2 regions of the Microbulbifer pacificus genome follow, and region 1 is predicted to be linked to the other one. Evidence: predicted binding sites of a transcription regulator. Region 1 holds the regulator's gene; the other holds the start of a gene.
The links. Region 1 encodes PhoB, which activates phosphate uptake and scavenging genes when phosphate is short. Its sites were predicted from a motif close to TGTCATAAANNTGTAACA; they were not measured.
Positions count from the first base shown of each region.

Region 1 (7,952 bases):
CGCGTCCAGGCCCAGCTGTGCGATCTTGTTCGCCAGCAGTGCGAACACCCCATAGGGCGCAAATACCATCAGCACCGATACCATGCGCATGATCACTTCGTTCAGGTCATTGAAGAAACCCGCGATGCGCTGCCCCGGCTTGCCACTGCGGGAAATTGCGTAGCCCATCAGCAGCGCGAACACGATGATCTGCAGCATATTGCCCTTGGCCATCGCGTCCACCGGGTTGGTGGGGAAAATATTGACCAGCATTTCCGACAGCGGCGGTGCTGGTTTCGGCTCGAACGTCGCGCCCGTGGCCATTCCCTCCATGCCCGCGCCGGGCTGGATTACCAGCGCCAGCAGCAGCGCCAGCGAAATCGCAATCGCGGTGGTCACCAGGTACAGCAGCAGCGTCTTGCCCGCCAGCACCCCGACACGACTGCCCTCCGACAGCGCGCAGGCACCGCAGATCAGTGACACCAGTACCAGCGGCACCACCATCAGCTTCAGGGAAGCAATAAAGATCTTGCCGACAATGTCGAACAGGCCATTGGTCAGGTAGTTGTTGATGAACCCGGTAACACCTTCACCGAGGATCTGGCTGGTATTTAAGAAATTGAACAACAGGCCGACCGCGATACCCGCGATCATGGCCAGTACGATTTTTTTGGTGAGCCCCATGGTCCGTCCTGTTTTTATTGCCAGCTTCTGCGCGGCTTTACTTACTCGTGGCTGGTACTATATCGGCAGCGCCCGGGTCGGGCAAAACCCAACCATTTCCCCAGCGGTTTGGTCGGGTACAATGCGGTCATATTTGAACCGTCGCGGAGTCACCGTTGTACCACTCCCCATTTGAACCCATCGGCGACTGGCACCCGCATCCGCTGGATACCCTCCACGGACAAACGCCACCGGAAGCGCTGCTGCCGTGGCTTCTGCACCCCGGCTCACTCACCGCCGCGCTCAAACACCACAGCAGCGGCGAGTTTAGCGTACAGATCCTCAACCAGGGCTGGCAGCAACCGCGCCTCGAAGAGCGCCGCGCCCTCAACCTGCGCGATAAATCCCTCGCGCTGGTACGCGAGGTCCTGCTCTGCGGACGCGGCCAACCGTGGGTCTACGCCCGCAGCATACTCCCCGAGCGCTCGCTCGCCGGCAAACACCGCCACCTGCGCAGCCTCGACAACCGCCCGCTGGGCGAACTGCTGTTCAGCCGGCCTGACATGCGCCGCGGCCCCATCGTCCTCAACCAGCTCGCGCGCAATCCCCAATCCTCGCTGGAAGCGCTCGCCGACATGGCTCCGCGCGCTTGGGGCCGCCGCTCCACCTTCTGGCTCGGCGACAAACCCCTGCTGGTTGCGGAAACCTTCCTCAGCAGTTTCAATCCCCATAGCCCGCCCAGCGCCTGAGCGGGAGTGAATTCCGGGAAAATCCAATGCAAGTGATCAGCCAACAGATACAACAGCGCTGGCCGCAGATACTGCCCTACTGGCAGCTGGCCCGTCTCGACCGCCCCATCGGTTCACTACTGCTACTGTGGCCCACCTGGTCGGCACTGTGGATCGCCGCGAAAGGCTGGCCCGGTCTGCATCTGTTCGCAGTATTCACCCTCGGTGTGATCCTCACGCGCGCCGCCGGCTGCGCCATCAACGACTTTGCCGATCGCAATATTGACGGCCATGTGAAGCGCACCAACCAGCGCCCGCTGGCCACCGGTGCAGCCACCGCCAGAGGCGCTCTGCTGCTGTTTGCCGGGCTGATGCTGCTGGCGTTCCTGCTGGTGCTCACCACCAATCAGCTTACCGTGCTGTTGTCGCTGCCGGCGCTGGTATTGGCCTTCTGCTACCCCTTCGCCAAGCGCTACACCCACCTGCCGCAGGTGGTGCTCGGTGCCGCCTTCAGTATGGGTATCCCCATGGCATTCGCGGCGGTGCAAGGGGAAGTGCCGGCGGTGGCCTGGCTGATCTTTACCGCCAACCTGCTGTGGACCGTGGCTTACGACACCTTTTACGCCATGGTGGACCGGGATGACGACCTAAAAATTGGCGTCAAATCCACCGCCATCCTGTTCGGCGACATGGACCGGGTGATGACCGGCAGCCTGCAGGTTATGGTGGTTTTTGCGCTGCTGATGCTGGGCAGCCGCGAGGCGCTGGGCGCGCTGTATTACTGTGGGGTGGCGATTGCCGCGGCGCTGTTCAGCTACCAGCAGTGGCTGGTACGGGATCGACAACGAGACCCCTGCTTCAAGGCATTTTTAAACAACAATTTGGTCGGCGCGGCGATTTTTTTGGGTATTTTTTTCCACTTCCTCGCCAGTTGAAGTTGGCTTTACCCGGCAAAGTCGTGATTGCCAAACACCTGTCATATATTTGTCATTAAAGTGACGTTAAATGGCCACTCTGAGAAAAGTCAGTTAAGTGACACCAACCAGTTAGGGTATGGCAGGCAGATGCACAGCAAAACGATCCTTATAGTCGACGACGAAGCCCCGGTACGGGACATGCTGCGAATTGCGCTGGAGATGGCGGACTACCGCTGCCTCGAGGCGGAAAACGCACAGACGGCACACGCGCTGGTGATCGACGAGAAGCCGGATCTGGTGCTGCTGGACTGGATGCTGCCGGATGTATCCGGGGTTGAGCTGGCCCGCCGCCTGAAGCGGGATGAGCTGACATCCTCGCTGCCGATCATCATGCTGACAGCGAAGGGCGAGGAGGATCACAAGATCAAGGGCCTGGAAACCGGCGCTGACGATTACATCACCAAGCCGTTTTCTCCCCGCGAGTTGGTAGCGCGCCTCAAGGCGGTGCTGCGACGTACTGGCCCGAGTGCACCGGAGGAGCCGCTGACCGCGGGCGGCCTGGTGCTGGACCCGATCAGCCACCGGGTGACGATCAATGGCCAACCGGTGGATATGGGACCCACGGAGTTCCGTCTGCTGACGTTTTTCCTGTCGCATCAGGAGCGCGCCTATACCCGTACGCAGCTGTTGGACCATGTGTGGGGCGGCAATGTGTATGTGGAGGAGCGCACCGTAGACGTGCATATCCGCCGCCTGCGCAAGGCGCTGACCATCGACGGCCACGAGCGCTATATCCAGACCGTACGCGGCACCGGCTACCGCTTTTCTGTACAGACCGTGGAAAGGGTGTAAGCTCCTTCTCCAGATTTGTGTGACTCCGTGGAGAGTCCAGTGGCGGCCGGCCACCGGGTATGCGTTTTTGAAACCGCTGTAAATACATCCCTGTACGCTGCGTCGGCGACGTCCATGTCGCCGACGCTTTCAAAAACACATACCCGGCACCCGACCTTCGCTTAGAATTCTGCGGACTGCTTTTCAGTCTGCGGAATTCACCCACCTATTCAGATGGCCCAACCATCATGCTCGATCGAAGTATTGGCGAGTTCTCGCGCTTTATCGTTATCGCCCTAGGCACCACCATCCTCGGTTTCTCCAGTGGCCACTGGTGGATGTCGCTGTGTGCCGGCCTCGCCGTGTACCTGTTTTGGCTGCTGTGGCAACAGAACCAGTTCGATCACTGGCTGAGCAACGGCCGCCGCGGCCCGGCGCCGACAAGCTTCGGGGTGTGGGGGGATATTTCCGACGATTTCTATCGCATGCAACGCCGCCACCGCAAGGAAAAGCAGAAGCTGCACTCCATGCTGCGCCGGGTACAGGACAGTACCAGCGCGCTGCGCGAGGGCATTGTGGCGCTGGAGGACGAGGGGAATCTGGCTTGGTGGAACCCGGCAGCGGGGCAGATGTTGCGGCTGCAGGCGGATGACGCGGGCCAGCCGCTGGTCAATTTCGTGCGCGATCCACGATTTGTGGAGCATATGTACAACCGCATGTTCGGTCGCGGCCGGCCGTCGCTGGAGCCGATTACGCTGCCGGCGCCGGGGGATGACTCCCGCATCCTGACTATGGAGGTGACGCGCTTCGGTCACGATGAGGCGCTGGTGATCGTGCGCGACGTGACGCGACTGCACAATCTCGAGCAGATGCGGCGGGATTTTGTGGCGAACGTTTCCCACGAGCTGCGCACACCGCTGACGGTGATTGCGGGTTATCTGGAAACCCTGCAAATGAGCGGCCAGGCGCCGCGCAACTGGGAACGGCCACTGTCGCAGATGAGCGAGCAGACGGTGCGCATGACCGGGCTGGTAAATGATCTGCTGTTACTGGCGCGACTGGAGACGTCCGAGCGCGAGAGCGGCCGCGACAAGGTTTCGGTGCGGCAATTGATGGAGCAGGTAGCCGGTGAAGCCCGGTCATTGAGTGGCGGGCGTCACGAGATTTCGGTGGAGTGCATTGAAGACTGCACGATTACCGGCACATCCGGGGAGCTGCACAGCGCATTCGCAAATCTGGCGTTCAACGCGGTCAAATACAGCCCGGATGGCGGTCCCATTGAGCTGCGCTGGCGGCTGGATGCGGCCGGTGGACATTTTTCCGTGAAGGACTGCGGTATCGGCATAGATCCGGTACACATTCCGCGTCTCACCGAGCGGTTCTACCGCGTGGACGCAGGTCGCTCGCGGGAGAGCGGCGGCACCGGCCTCGGCCTTGCCATCGTCAAACACGTGCTGCTGCGCCACGGCGCCAACCTCTCGGTCACCAGTGTGCCCGGCCGCGGCAGTACGTTTACCCTCAATTTCCCCACACAGAAACTGACACTGACCAATTCGGCCTGAGTCTTCAGCCCTGTGGCAGCCAGGACAGTGAGAGCGCTGTGATTAAAAAAGGCCCGCGAGGGGCCTTTTCGGAAACCGGGGTCAGTTCAATTCCTCGAGCGTTCGCTCTTCACCACCGGTGCGATAGCGCACTTCACCATCGCTGACGGGAACCGCGGTTCTAGTAATGGTGATGTGCACCAGCTTGCGGGCACTGTCGCGGATCAGCAGATGTTCCCGCCCCTCGTCGTCTGCCGGCAGGCTGTGCTCGCCGGTGAGGCCGTCGCGCAGGGCACGCAGCTGCGGTACGTCGCGATAGCGGTCCAGGTCTTTTGATAGTTTGTACTTCATGCGCTCGGACTCCTCCAGCGCAGCGGCGGTTTCGCGGTATTTGGCAAAGAAAAAGACCGCGGCGATGCCGGCGAAAATGGCGAGGGTTGTTTCAAACCATGGGGGCATAGTGCGCTCCTGTATTCCTGATTCTGTTGTGTTCCGGTGTCGGGCTCAGGCCCGCCAAACCAGCAATTGGTTATGGGCGGGCAGGAAATTGTTTTCCGTTCTGCGCAGCCCCTGCGCCTCTGCGAGCTGGTCCAGCCACTCGAGATCGCGAATCCCTCGCAGCGAGTCCTGCTCCTTCAGCCACACATCGAAGTCCGCATTGCCGGAGCCGATATAGTTGCCGGCGATTTTCATCGGACCGTAAACGATCAGCTGACCGCCGGGCTCAAGCACCTGCGGCAGGCGCGCGAAGAAGCTCTCCACTGCACTCGCCGGCATGATATGCAGTGTATTGGCGGTAAACAGCGTATCCACGCGCAATTGCGGCCATTCCCCGGTAACATCCAGCGGCAGCGGCGGCGGCAGGTTGTCGGCGGGGCTGCTGGCGAGCCACGCCTGCACTTCGTGCAGATTCTGCACGCGCTCCGAGGTCTGCCAGAGCAGATGCGGCAGGCGCGGGGCAAAGTACACCGCGTGCTGGCCGGTGCCGCTGCCCACTTCCAGTACCCGGCGACTGTGCGCCAGCAGGCGCCGCAGCTGCTCGAAAATCGGCTCGCGGTTGCGGCCGGTGGAAGGGGCATCGGGCAGTTTTACATCGGCCATAAGTTCACCGCCGGTCGTCAGGCCGGCTGCTCATCCCGCAGAAACACCCAGTCATTGCCTTTGGAGTGCTCCTCACTGAAGTAGTAGCCAGCGACGTCGAAGTCTTTCAGCTGCGCCGCCTTTTTGACCCGGTTGTCGATGGCCCAGCGACTCATCATGCCGCGGGCTTTTTTGGCAAAGAAGCTGATCATCTTGTACTGGCCGTTTTTCCAGTCCTTGAAATGCGGGGTGACGATGTCCGCCTCGAGGTTTTTCGGCTGCACCGACTTGAAGTACTCGGTGGACGCGAGATTCACCAGCTCCCGGCTTTTCAGCGCCTTCAATTGCTCGTTGAGCGCCGCGGTGATTTTGCCATCCCAGTATTCGTACAGGTTCTTCCCGCCCTTATTGGCGAATTTGGTACCCATCTCCAGACGGTAGGGCTGCATCAGGTCCAGCGGGCGCAGCAGGCCGTAGAGGCCGGAGAGCATGCGCAGATGTTTTTGCGCAAAGTCGAAATCGCGCTTGTGCATGGTCTCGGCCTCGAGACCGGTATACACATCGCCCTTGAACGCCAGCAGCGCGGGGCGGGCGTTGTCGTCGGTGAACGGCCGTTTCCAGCTGTGAAAGCGATCGTAATTGAGCAGGCCCAGCTTGTCGGAGATTTTCATCAGCCCGGAGATATCCTGTGGGCTCAGTACTTTCAGCTCTTCAATCAGTGCGGCGGACTCTTTCAGGAAGTCCGGTTGGGTGGTTCCCAGCGCAGGGATGTCACTCTCGTAATCGAGGGTTTTGGCTGGGGAGATAACGATCAGCATACAGCAAGCTCTAATTCAATTTGTGGCCGTATGGGGCCCAAGAAAGCGTAGCGAGCGGGTGGCTGGTAGTGACCGCCGGAGCGCAACAACCGGAGCGTACATATGTACGTGAGGATTGTGAGCACCGCCGGACGCCGCCAGGCGCACGCGCAGTAGCTTTATTCCGGTTTGAGGATGTCCTGCCACCAGTTGAGCGGCGTCTGCCCATCCACCGGATCGTACACATTGCCGTAGTACCAGACACTGTTGGCGCCGTCGCACGCACTGTTGAGGATCTGCTCAATTTCGTCGAAACCGCAGCTCACGTGGATGCTGTACACCAGCAGGCGCGGGCTCTCCATATCCAGTTCGCCGCCGAGTTTCTCGATCTGCGGAGTCAGTTGATCAGAGAGCTTGGTGCTGTCACTGCGGCAGAAGACCCGCACCGCCAGATTGCCGGAGCGCTTCACCAGGTCGAAGCCCGGCTTTTGTGGATCCTGGCGGTTGATCTTGATGGTGTCGCCGCTGGCGATGCCCTTGATAAACGCAGGGGAGCGTACCAGCTGTACGCTGTCGTCCTCGTTGACCTTGACCTGCAACCGCTCCACCACCGGCTCACCATCGGGATTGGTACCGGCAAATAATTCGATAATCTGCAGCGCGGTCGTCATAACCTCATTCTCCGGACTGTGTACAATAATCGGCCTTGAATCCGGCCGCGGCGCCAACCGCGGCCTTGTCAAAAGATCGAACATTATACAGGGAGAGACCTATGATTCCGCGTTCAATTGCAAACCGACTGCTGGCCACGGCGATTGCGGCCTCTGTGACCGCCGGAATCGCTGGCTGTGCGGTCAACCCGGTTACCGGCAAAAAGGAACTGTCGCTGATGTCGCAGAGCCAGGAGGTGGCACTGGGCGCGCAGCAGTATCCGAAGGCGCAGCAGACCCAGGGCGGTGAATACCTGGTCGACCCGGCACTGCAGTCCTACGTCAGCAACGTGGGCCAGAAACTGGCGAAGGTCTCCGACCAGCCCCAGCTGCCCTACGAATTCGTGGTACTGAACAACTCGGTGCCCAACGCCTGGGCGCTGCCGGGCGGCAAGATTGCGGTAAACCGCGGCCTGCTGGTGTTGCTGGAAGATGAAGCCGAGCTGGCCGCGGTGCTAGGTCACGAAATCGTGCACGCCGCCGCGCGCCATTCCGCCGCGGCCATGTCGCAGCAGCAGATCCTCGGTGCCGGCATCGCGATCCTCGGCGCCACCACCCAGAACACCGGCTACGGTGACCTGGTCTCCCTCGGCAGCCAGTTCGGCGGTTCCGCCTACATCGCCAAATACGGCCGCGACAACGAGCTGGAGTCCGACCGCTACGGCATGAAATACATGGCCGCCGCCGGCTACGACCCACAGGGCGC
Region 1 covers NZ_CP137555.1:2,286,348-2,294,299, reverse strand. Annotated here, with positions in the region: gene R5R33_RS09890 (dicarboxylate/amino acid:cation symporter) at 1-663, opposite strand, end outside; gene R5R33_RS09885 (chorismate--pyruvate lyase family protein) at 819-1,391, shown strand; gene ubiA (4-hydroxybenzoate octaprenyltransferase) at 1,418-2,305, shown strand; gene phoB (phosphate regulon transcriptional regulator PhoB) at 2,435-3,139, shown strand; gene phoR (phosphate regulon sensor histidine kinase PhoR) at 3,367-4,680, shown strand; gene R5R33_RS09865 (hypothetical protein) at 4,762-5,118, opposite strand; gene R5R33_RS09860 (DUF938 domain-containing protein) at 5,164-5,760, opposite strand; gene yaaA (peroxide stress protein YaaA) at 5,778-6,557, opposite strand; gene R5R33_RS09850 (DUF4265 domain-containing protein) at 6,716-7,207, opposite strand; gene R5R33_RS09845 (M48 family metalloprotease) at 7,309-7,952, shown strand, end outside.

Region 2 (7,952 bases), 1.7 Mb from region 1:
TTTTGCCGCCGGCCGCCTCGCAGCGACCGACAGGCCCGCCCTGGATCGGCTGCTGGTGAAGGGCGAAGAAAAAACGCTGCCGCAGGGGCTCGAAGATATTGTGGCGCACCGGGTTGCGCACCTCACTGGCTACCAGAATGTCGCGCTGGCGCGCCGTTACCGCGCGCTGGTGGACCGGGTGCAAGCAGCGGAAATTCTGAAAGTGCCGGGCAGTGAGGCGTTGGCGGAAGTGGTTGCACACAATTATGCCAAGCTGCTGGCCTACAAGGACGAATACGAGGTGGCGCGCTTGTATAGCGATGGCCGCTTTATGGATTCCCTGCGAGAAAATTTCGCCGGTGATTTCGAACTGGAGTTCAATCTGGCGCCGCCGCTGTTGAGCCGCTTCGACAAAGATCTTGGGCGCCCGCGCAAGATGAAGTTCGGCGGCTGGATGCACCGTGCATTCGGTGTGTTGGCAAAGCTGCGCTTCCTGCGCGGTTCCGCGCTGGATATTTTTGGCTACACTGCCGAGCGTAAAATGGAGCGCGCGCTGATTGCGGAGTACGAAAACCTGGTCAATGAAGTCATTGGCAAACTCAATGCGGAAAACCATGCGGCGGCCATTGAACTGCTGGGTTACCCGGATCTGATTCGCGGCTACGGTCTGATCAAGGATGGAAATGTAGAGAAGGCGAATCAGGTAAAAGTGGTGTCGCTGCAAAATTTCTACAACCCGAAAGCGGGTGTGCAGGATTCAGCTGTGCAGGTGGAAGTGTTTGATCCGGCCAAGGCGCAGCAAGTGGGATAAAACCCGGCAGCTGGGTTGAAACACAGCCATGGGGTAGTTCCCATGCTGTATTAAAAAAATGGCGAGCTCAAAGCTCGCCATTTTTTTGTAGGTAATTCGCCGTGGCGTTACCAGCCGATTTGCGCGCGCAGCCCCAGCTGATCGGTGCCGTCGCCGGTGAAGTCGTCGTCACCGATGATGTAGTTAAGCATAAAACGCACATTGCGATTGGCGTAGAAGTTGAGGCCGAAGGTGACGCTGCTGGCCTCTAAGTCCGAGATGTTCGCATTTTCCATGGTGTCGTAGCGGAAGGTCAGTTCCCAGGCGCCGCCCCACAGGCCATCGCCGCTAGGCTTCGCGGAGCTAAACGCGCCGCGCTTTTTGCTGTACGCCTTGTGTTCTCCCGTCAGCATCCAGCTTCCCTGAATGTACCAGGTGCGAACGGTCTGGTTGTCGATAAAGCAGCCGAGATCCGGATCGCAGTAAAAGGGCGCCGGTGCACCGAATTCATCTTCGAAATCCTCTTCCGAGAGATAGTAATTGCCCTCAAAATCGCCGACGGTGTACTCCGCCTGCAGGTAAACCGGGCCGTAACTGCCAGCGAGCTCCAGTGCCGCGGTGGTGGCATCACCACCCAGATTGCCCGGAGTAAGCGCCATTAACTGGGAAGGACCACGGCGGCCGGCATAATCGGCCTCGGCAACCAGATCGCTGGAATTTCGATTGTTGTTTTCGAAGCTGACCGAGGTGCCCAGGTGCAGGGTCAGGTCATCGGTATTGACCGGTGCCCAGGCGAGACGGCCCGCTGCGCCCACACCCTCGTTGCGCGGGGTACCCGCATCGCGCAGGTTAAAGGCCATGAAACCAAGGGTGTAACAGTCCTGCACGCCGGTCCAGCCGATGCCCTGCTGGAACTGATGGCCATCGTAGAGACCGGTGGAGCTGGAGAACGGGCGTTCCAGCATGGTCAGCTCGTTGGAGCTGGTCATCTCCGCCATGGAGCGAAACGGTTTGAACTGGCCGATACGGATTTCACCGTTGAGAAACTCATGCGCCAGATACACATCGCGGTATCCGCTCAGGGTATCGCCGCCGGTGAAATCCTGTTCCAGCACATAGCTCCAGTCGTAGATATTGCCTTTCAGGGTGATACGCGCGCGGCGGAAATCTGTGGTGCTGATGGGGTCTTCGAGATCACTGTCAAACAGATAGGTATCGAAATGAATCCGCCCGCCAAGGGAGGCGGAATAGTTGCCGTCATCGGACTTGATTTCCAGATTACCCTTGGTTGTTGCTTCATCCGCGGCGGCAGTGCCCGAGAGCAGGGTGGTCATGGTGGCGGCCATCAGGCTCTTGTGGAGGCGTGTCATGTCGTATATCCCGTACTTATGGCTGTGTTATTGGCGGCGAATGCTAACAGCCGATTCCTTCTGTAAAAAATTGGAAACATTTCTGAAACAATTTGAATCCATAAAAATAGATTCTTGTTTCCGTAACATTACTGCAATAAAGATGTGATATCGGCGGAGGGGTGTTTGTCGATTTTGGAGAGTTTGTAGATGCGGCGCCAGCGGTCAGGCAATTACATCGGTATTTCTGTCTTCGCCGAGGTCTAAATTCAGCATATGACGTACTTTGGTAATTGCGTAAAGGTCGGCCCACAAAATGGCGCTGCCTACCTTACATCGAGCTTTCAGTCTGAAGGAGGGGAGAATATAGCCGAGGTTGTGGGTGCCGTCTTCCCTTTTGTAGGAGTTTTTAACCGAATTACTGGCGGATTTGGCAGCGCCTTCCATTCGTGGTCGCGGCCTTACCCGGCCACTCGCCTGTGATGGGAAAAGATGCTGAATCAGATCTGCTTGACGCTAAATCCGGCGGTTTTCAGGTAGTCGGTGACAGACTTCCCTCCGACAAGATGGCCGGCACCGACTACTACGAACAGCGTTTCATACTGCTGGCTGAAAGACTGGATCTTCTTCGCCATTTCCCGGTTGCGCGCGTAGAAGAGGCGCTCGTGTAATTGCTCAAACTCTGGGTGGTCCTCAATGCCTTCGCGGAAAATCAGGTCATAAAGGGCGCCCTGATCACCGGTCTTCCAGGCCCCGGTCATGCGCGGTACGAACTTGTCCATTTCCTCCAGTTGCTCCAGGGTCTGCTGTAAAAAGAGATCAGGTTTTTCCAGACCGTTCAGGAGTGCCAGCTGTTGCATGACGCTTTCCAGCTCCAGGGTGGGTTTGTTCTGCTGGTGTGCCTGCAGGAGAAAGTGACGGTCGATGCCCGCGTTCGGGTCCAGTCCGCGGGCCTGCATTTCCAACAGGCTCAGGGTAATCATGGCGATGGCGGGGCGCATACGGCTGAAATGGATTTCCGGAATCTGGCGCTTTTGCAGCCACGCCTGTAGCTGCCCATACACCGCGGGAGATACGTGGTTTTTCAGTTGGTCGCCCGGTGGGTAAAAGGATTCCCGCATCACTTGTTGCTGCAGTTGCGGGTCGGACTCCATGGCGATCACATCGGCTTCTACCACCAGTACGTCGCTGCTTTTGTAGGCATCGGCGATGGTGTCCCGCAGGGGGTAAAAGCTCTGGTCGGCGAGATGGATGGAACCGAGCAGGTATACCGTGTTTTCCCCCTTCGTTGCCTCAAACAGCAGGCCGCGGTCGTTGGCGGCGAGTGCCTGCATCGTGAACAGCGCAAAAAATAAAACGAGCAGCCAGTTGGCGGCGGACGTTTTGCACATGTGATGTCGGGGACGGGCGGCTGATTGGCAGAGTTCCATATCGTGTTCCGTGAGTTTCTGGTCGGAAAATTCTACCGGATTCCGCCCAGCTTGTGATTTATGTCGCCGTTACGAAAATTGTGCGCCCTGGCGCAGAAATCAGCTGTACAATCACTAAGTCACTAAAGCCCGGATACAGAGTCAGGTAATCCTGGCGTGCGCTCGCTTCCGGTTCGGAATCCGTTACCAAAAAATAATCTTGTGCGGCCTGTTGTGCTGCCTGTCAGGCGGGTGATAAGAGTGGCGATTAAATCGTGGAATGGAGTTTGCTCGGCTATGCGGATTGTACAACTGGTGCCCTCTTTGGAAGGTGGAGAACTGGCGCAAGAGACGCTGGAGTTCGCCCAGGAGCTCGCCAGACAGGGGCATGAATCCGTAGTGATTTCTGCGGGTGGTACGTTGGTCTCGCGCCTGACCCTGCACAGCTGCCAGCACCACGAACTGCCCGTTGACCAGAAGCGGCTTTTCAATGCCCGTGTGCACAGCAAGCTGCGCCACCTGCTGGAATCCCTGCAGGCAGACATACTTCTGGCGCGCGATGCACTGTGCAGCTGGCACGCTTGGAAAGTCTGGCAATCCCTGCCGGAGACAGGGCGCCCGCGCCTGGTAACCCTGTTGCATTCCCTGCCGCCCGGCGGATCTCTCCGCGGACGCATCAACGGCGCGCTAGCTCGTGGGGAGCTGGTGTTAGCCGCTTCCAGGACACTGGCCAGTGAGTTGCAGCGGCGTCACGCAGCAATTCTCAAGCAGACGCCAGCGGTTTTGAGCGGAGGGGAATTTGAAGAGTACCCCGGATTGCGGGTGCATTATCGTGGGGTGAATATCCGTGAGCTGGACCGGCGGGCGCCGGTTTCCGGCCACTGGCACCAGAAACTGCTGAACCAGTTTCCGCAGCTGGAGGGGCGCAACTGGCTTCTGCTGCCCGCACCCATTGCGCCAGGCAAGGGGCAGGAGCGCTTTCTAGAGTTGCTGGCGACACTGAAACAGACTCGTCCGGATGTTTTTGGCCTGGTTGTCGGCGCAGTTGAGCCGGGACAGGAAAAGTTTGCCCGCAATCTGGAGCGACGCGCCGAGACCATGGGGCTTGCGGAACACGTGCTGTTTCTCGGCGCCCGTAGGGATATGCGTGAGTTCTATGCGAGTGCGCGAGTCACGCTGGATCTTGCCGACGACCGGGCCGCCAGCGGCAGGGTTGTCACCGAGTCGCTGGCCATGGGCTGCCCCGCGGTGGCGATAGCCGGTACCGGGATTGAGATGCTGCAGCAATGCTTCCCGCAGGGGGTGTTGCCAGACCTGTCCGGCAAAAGTGATGCTGCGGTGGCGGCGCAACTCGCGGATGCTTGCGAATCCATACTCGGCAACCCGCTCAATGTGAATTTCTCCGGTTTCAGCCTGGCGGAGACCACGGCCCAGGCGGTGAGCTGGTTCCAGTCCCTGTGTGGAGATAGAGTCGCATCCCGGCATTCCGCCACAGGGATGGGCTGATTCCCGCATTGCATGAAAGTCTGATTTTTCAGGCCATCAATCCCGCGTAAACCTGCCATGTGGCCCGCGCCATGGAGTCCAGAGTGAACTCCGACTGCGCGCGGGCAAACAGCGGTGCAAAATCCTTTTCCAGTGTTGTGCTCTGCAATGTCGCGCGTATTTTTTCCGCGATATGCGCAGGTGCGATTTCGCTCAGCAGATATTTTTGCGGCAGGTAATCGATGACATTTCCACTGCCATTGGCGATGACCGGGGTGCGGTGCAGCAGCGCCTCCAGCAGGGTATAGGGCGTGCCTTCGGCCACTGCCGGTATGATGACCAGATCGGCAGCCTGCATGAAATTTGCCACCGCATTGTTCCCTGCAAAAAAAACTACCCGCGCGTCCAGTTGCAGATTGCTGGCCTGCTGCTGCAGTGCCTCCTTTTCCGGTCCATCTCCCAGCACCACCAGGCGTGCATCCGGCAGTAGCGGCAGCGCGGCGATCAGCTGATCGACACAGCGCGCCTTTATCAGTCGGCTTGCAACCAGCAGTGTCGGCCCACCGGTAGCGTCCAGTTCCGGTACTGGCGCGCTGGTCGCCGGGGCCGACAGTTCCACTCCATTGGGGATGATGGTCCACTCCAGCTTTGAATTGGCGACGGTGTTGTGGCTGATGGCAATGCGCGCATCGAAGGCGCTGGCGAGCTTGTCGCGCGGATGCCGAACATTGTGGCGGGTGATTACCTGTCGGGTTTCCGTGAAGGGCTGTACCGCGGCCAACAGCTGCGCGGATTTTGAACCGTGCCCGTGCACTATCTGGTAGCCGCCCTTGCGGATCACGCTGGCGAGGCGCCAGACCAGGTTCGGGTGGTGGCGGCTGCGATCGGTATTGAGTGGAATGAACTGGATGCGTTCGTCCAGTGTGGTCAGATACCTGGGGTGGGCAATCACGGCAACCCGGGCGCCGGTATTGTGCACCTGCCAGCGCGACAGGTCGGCAACGTGTTTTTCAAGCCCGCCGTGTTCCCGGCTGGCAATCAGATGGCAGATGGTCTGAATCATGCGGCTAGAAGTCCAATATCTCTGGAGCGCCGCGTTATTGTTATTGCGGTTGGGCAGGTCGCCGGAAAATTCCGGTGTGGCTACGGCGCCAGGTAGTCAGCCAGATCCGGCTGTCCTTGAAAGCGCAATTGTCTCCCGTTGGTGTGACAGGATTTTGATTTAATTATTACTATTTTGTTGCGCAATGGACTCAATAAGGACATCAAAATTTCTTGTGCCAGTTCAGCGAGGCGAAATCGAACCCGGGATTGGGGGTGTTGGTATAGCCGTTGGAGAAGTGGCTGTAGCGCACTGACAGGGTGTCGCCACCTTGCAGGGTGTAGCCCGCGGCAAAGTGCAGGGCGAAATTCAGATGGGTGGTGAGTTCGATCTGGCCAAAGCTGCGCTCGTCAAGGTAGGCCGCACCGATACCGAATTCACCGAAAAGCCCCTGAGACTCCCGGCGCGGATACCAGCGCACAACCGGCTTCAGTTCCCAGATCTGCTGCTTCTGTTCCCGTCCGCGATAGTCGTGCCACATATAGCTGTAGCTCACCTGGGCCCACCACTGAAAGTGGTGATTTCCCGGGTAATCGTAAAACTGATATGCCCAGTTGGCGCCCACCATATTCGAGCCGGCGATGGACTTCTGCTGGATCAATGCATTCCCCAATCCCTTGCCGCCGCTGATGATGAATTCCTGTGCCCCCTCTATCCCGCCGCTGTTGGTCTGGGCATGGACGGGAAGTGTCAGCAGCGCGGTGCCGCACAGGATAAAAATCGGGTAGGCGCGGTATATTGCGGAATCGCCAGATCGGGGACGGGGCATGATGCTATCGCCAGTTGACTCGCCAGTTATTGCTCTAAATTCCGGGCTTTTGAAGCTTGCCGGCCTTTTGCAAGGTTAGCCGCTATCAGGGCGATGGCAAGCAGAGCATCCCGGAGTGCCGGGATGCTCTGTGGGTTAGGGGTGAGCGATAGATAAGCGTCAGCGCCACTGCCGTTTGAGTTGTCGCAGCGCGTCCGAGTGCAACTGGCGTGCGCGCTCCTGGCTGAGTCCCAGTTGTTCGCCGATGACCCGGAAGGAGCAGTCGCGATCCGAGATCAGGCCATAACGCAGGCTCAATACGGTGCGTTGTCGCGGCGGCAGCTTGGCGACCGCATCCCGCAATCGCTGTGCCAGTTCCTGGTTCGAAACCAGCTCGTCGGTATTGAACATCTCGTTGGCCGGTGCGTAGTCGAGTCGGGTACTGCTCTGGTCGTCAGAGATGGGGTCGTCTAGGGAGCTGGTGGGGCCGGGCAGTTTCAGCAGGCTCTGTACCCGCTCCAGATCCAGCCCGGTCTGTTTGGCGATGTTTTCATCCGATGCCGGCAAACCCTCCGATCGCACCTGGTTGATAGCCCGGTAGATATTGCGCAGATCGTCCTGCACGTTGGCGGGTTGGCGCACCAGGTCGTCATTGCGCCGCAGGGTCAGCTGGATTTCCTGTTGTATCCACCAGTAGGCGTAGGTGGAGAAGCGGTAACCCATCTGCGGTTTGAAGCGCTCGATCGCCTTCATCAAGCCGACGTTGCCCTCCTGGATCAGGTCGATAAAGGGAACCGATGGATTGCGGAAGCGCTTGGCGATGGCGATCACCAGCCGCAGATTGCACTGGATCAGTTTCTTGCGCTGCTCCTTGAAGCGCTTCATCAGGTTTTGCAGTGCACTGCGGTCGCGCTGGGATATCTTTTCGCCGTCGAGCACTGCCTCTGCCCTGGCGATGATGAGCCCGTGATCGTAGGCGCCGGTGCTGCCGCGCTGTTCCACGCCTTCACTGCGCAGGTCCACCAGGTCGGTGCCGCGTTTCTGCAGCAGGGCAATGATTTTGTCTTCCAGCTCCCGCAGCAGGCAGGTT
Region 2 covers NZ_CP137555.1:542,943-550,894, reverse strand. Annotated here, with positions in the region: gene R5R33_RS02400 (indolepyruvate ferredoxin oxidoreductase family protein) at 1-790, shown strand, start outside; gene R5R33_RS02395 (OprO/OprP family phosphate-selective porin) at 898-2,139, opposite strand; gene R5R33_RS02390 (TraB/GumN family protein) at 2,619-3,509, opposite strand; gene R5R33_RS02385 (glycosyltransferase) at 3,825-5,033, shown strand; gene R5R33_RS02380 (glycosyltransferase family 4 protein) at 5,062-6,075, opposite strand; gene R5R33_RS02375 (acyloxyacyl hydrolase) at 6,278-6,883, opposite strand; gene R5R33_RS02370 (sigma-70 family RNA polymerase sigma factor) at 7,043-7,952, opposite strand, start outside.
Region 2: R5R33_RS02395 (OprO/OprP family phosphate-selective porin) is a predicted target of PhoB. The motif match lies at 2,201-2,218, and genes of this name have one in related genera.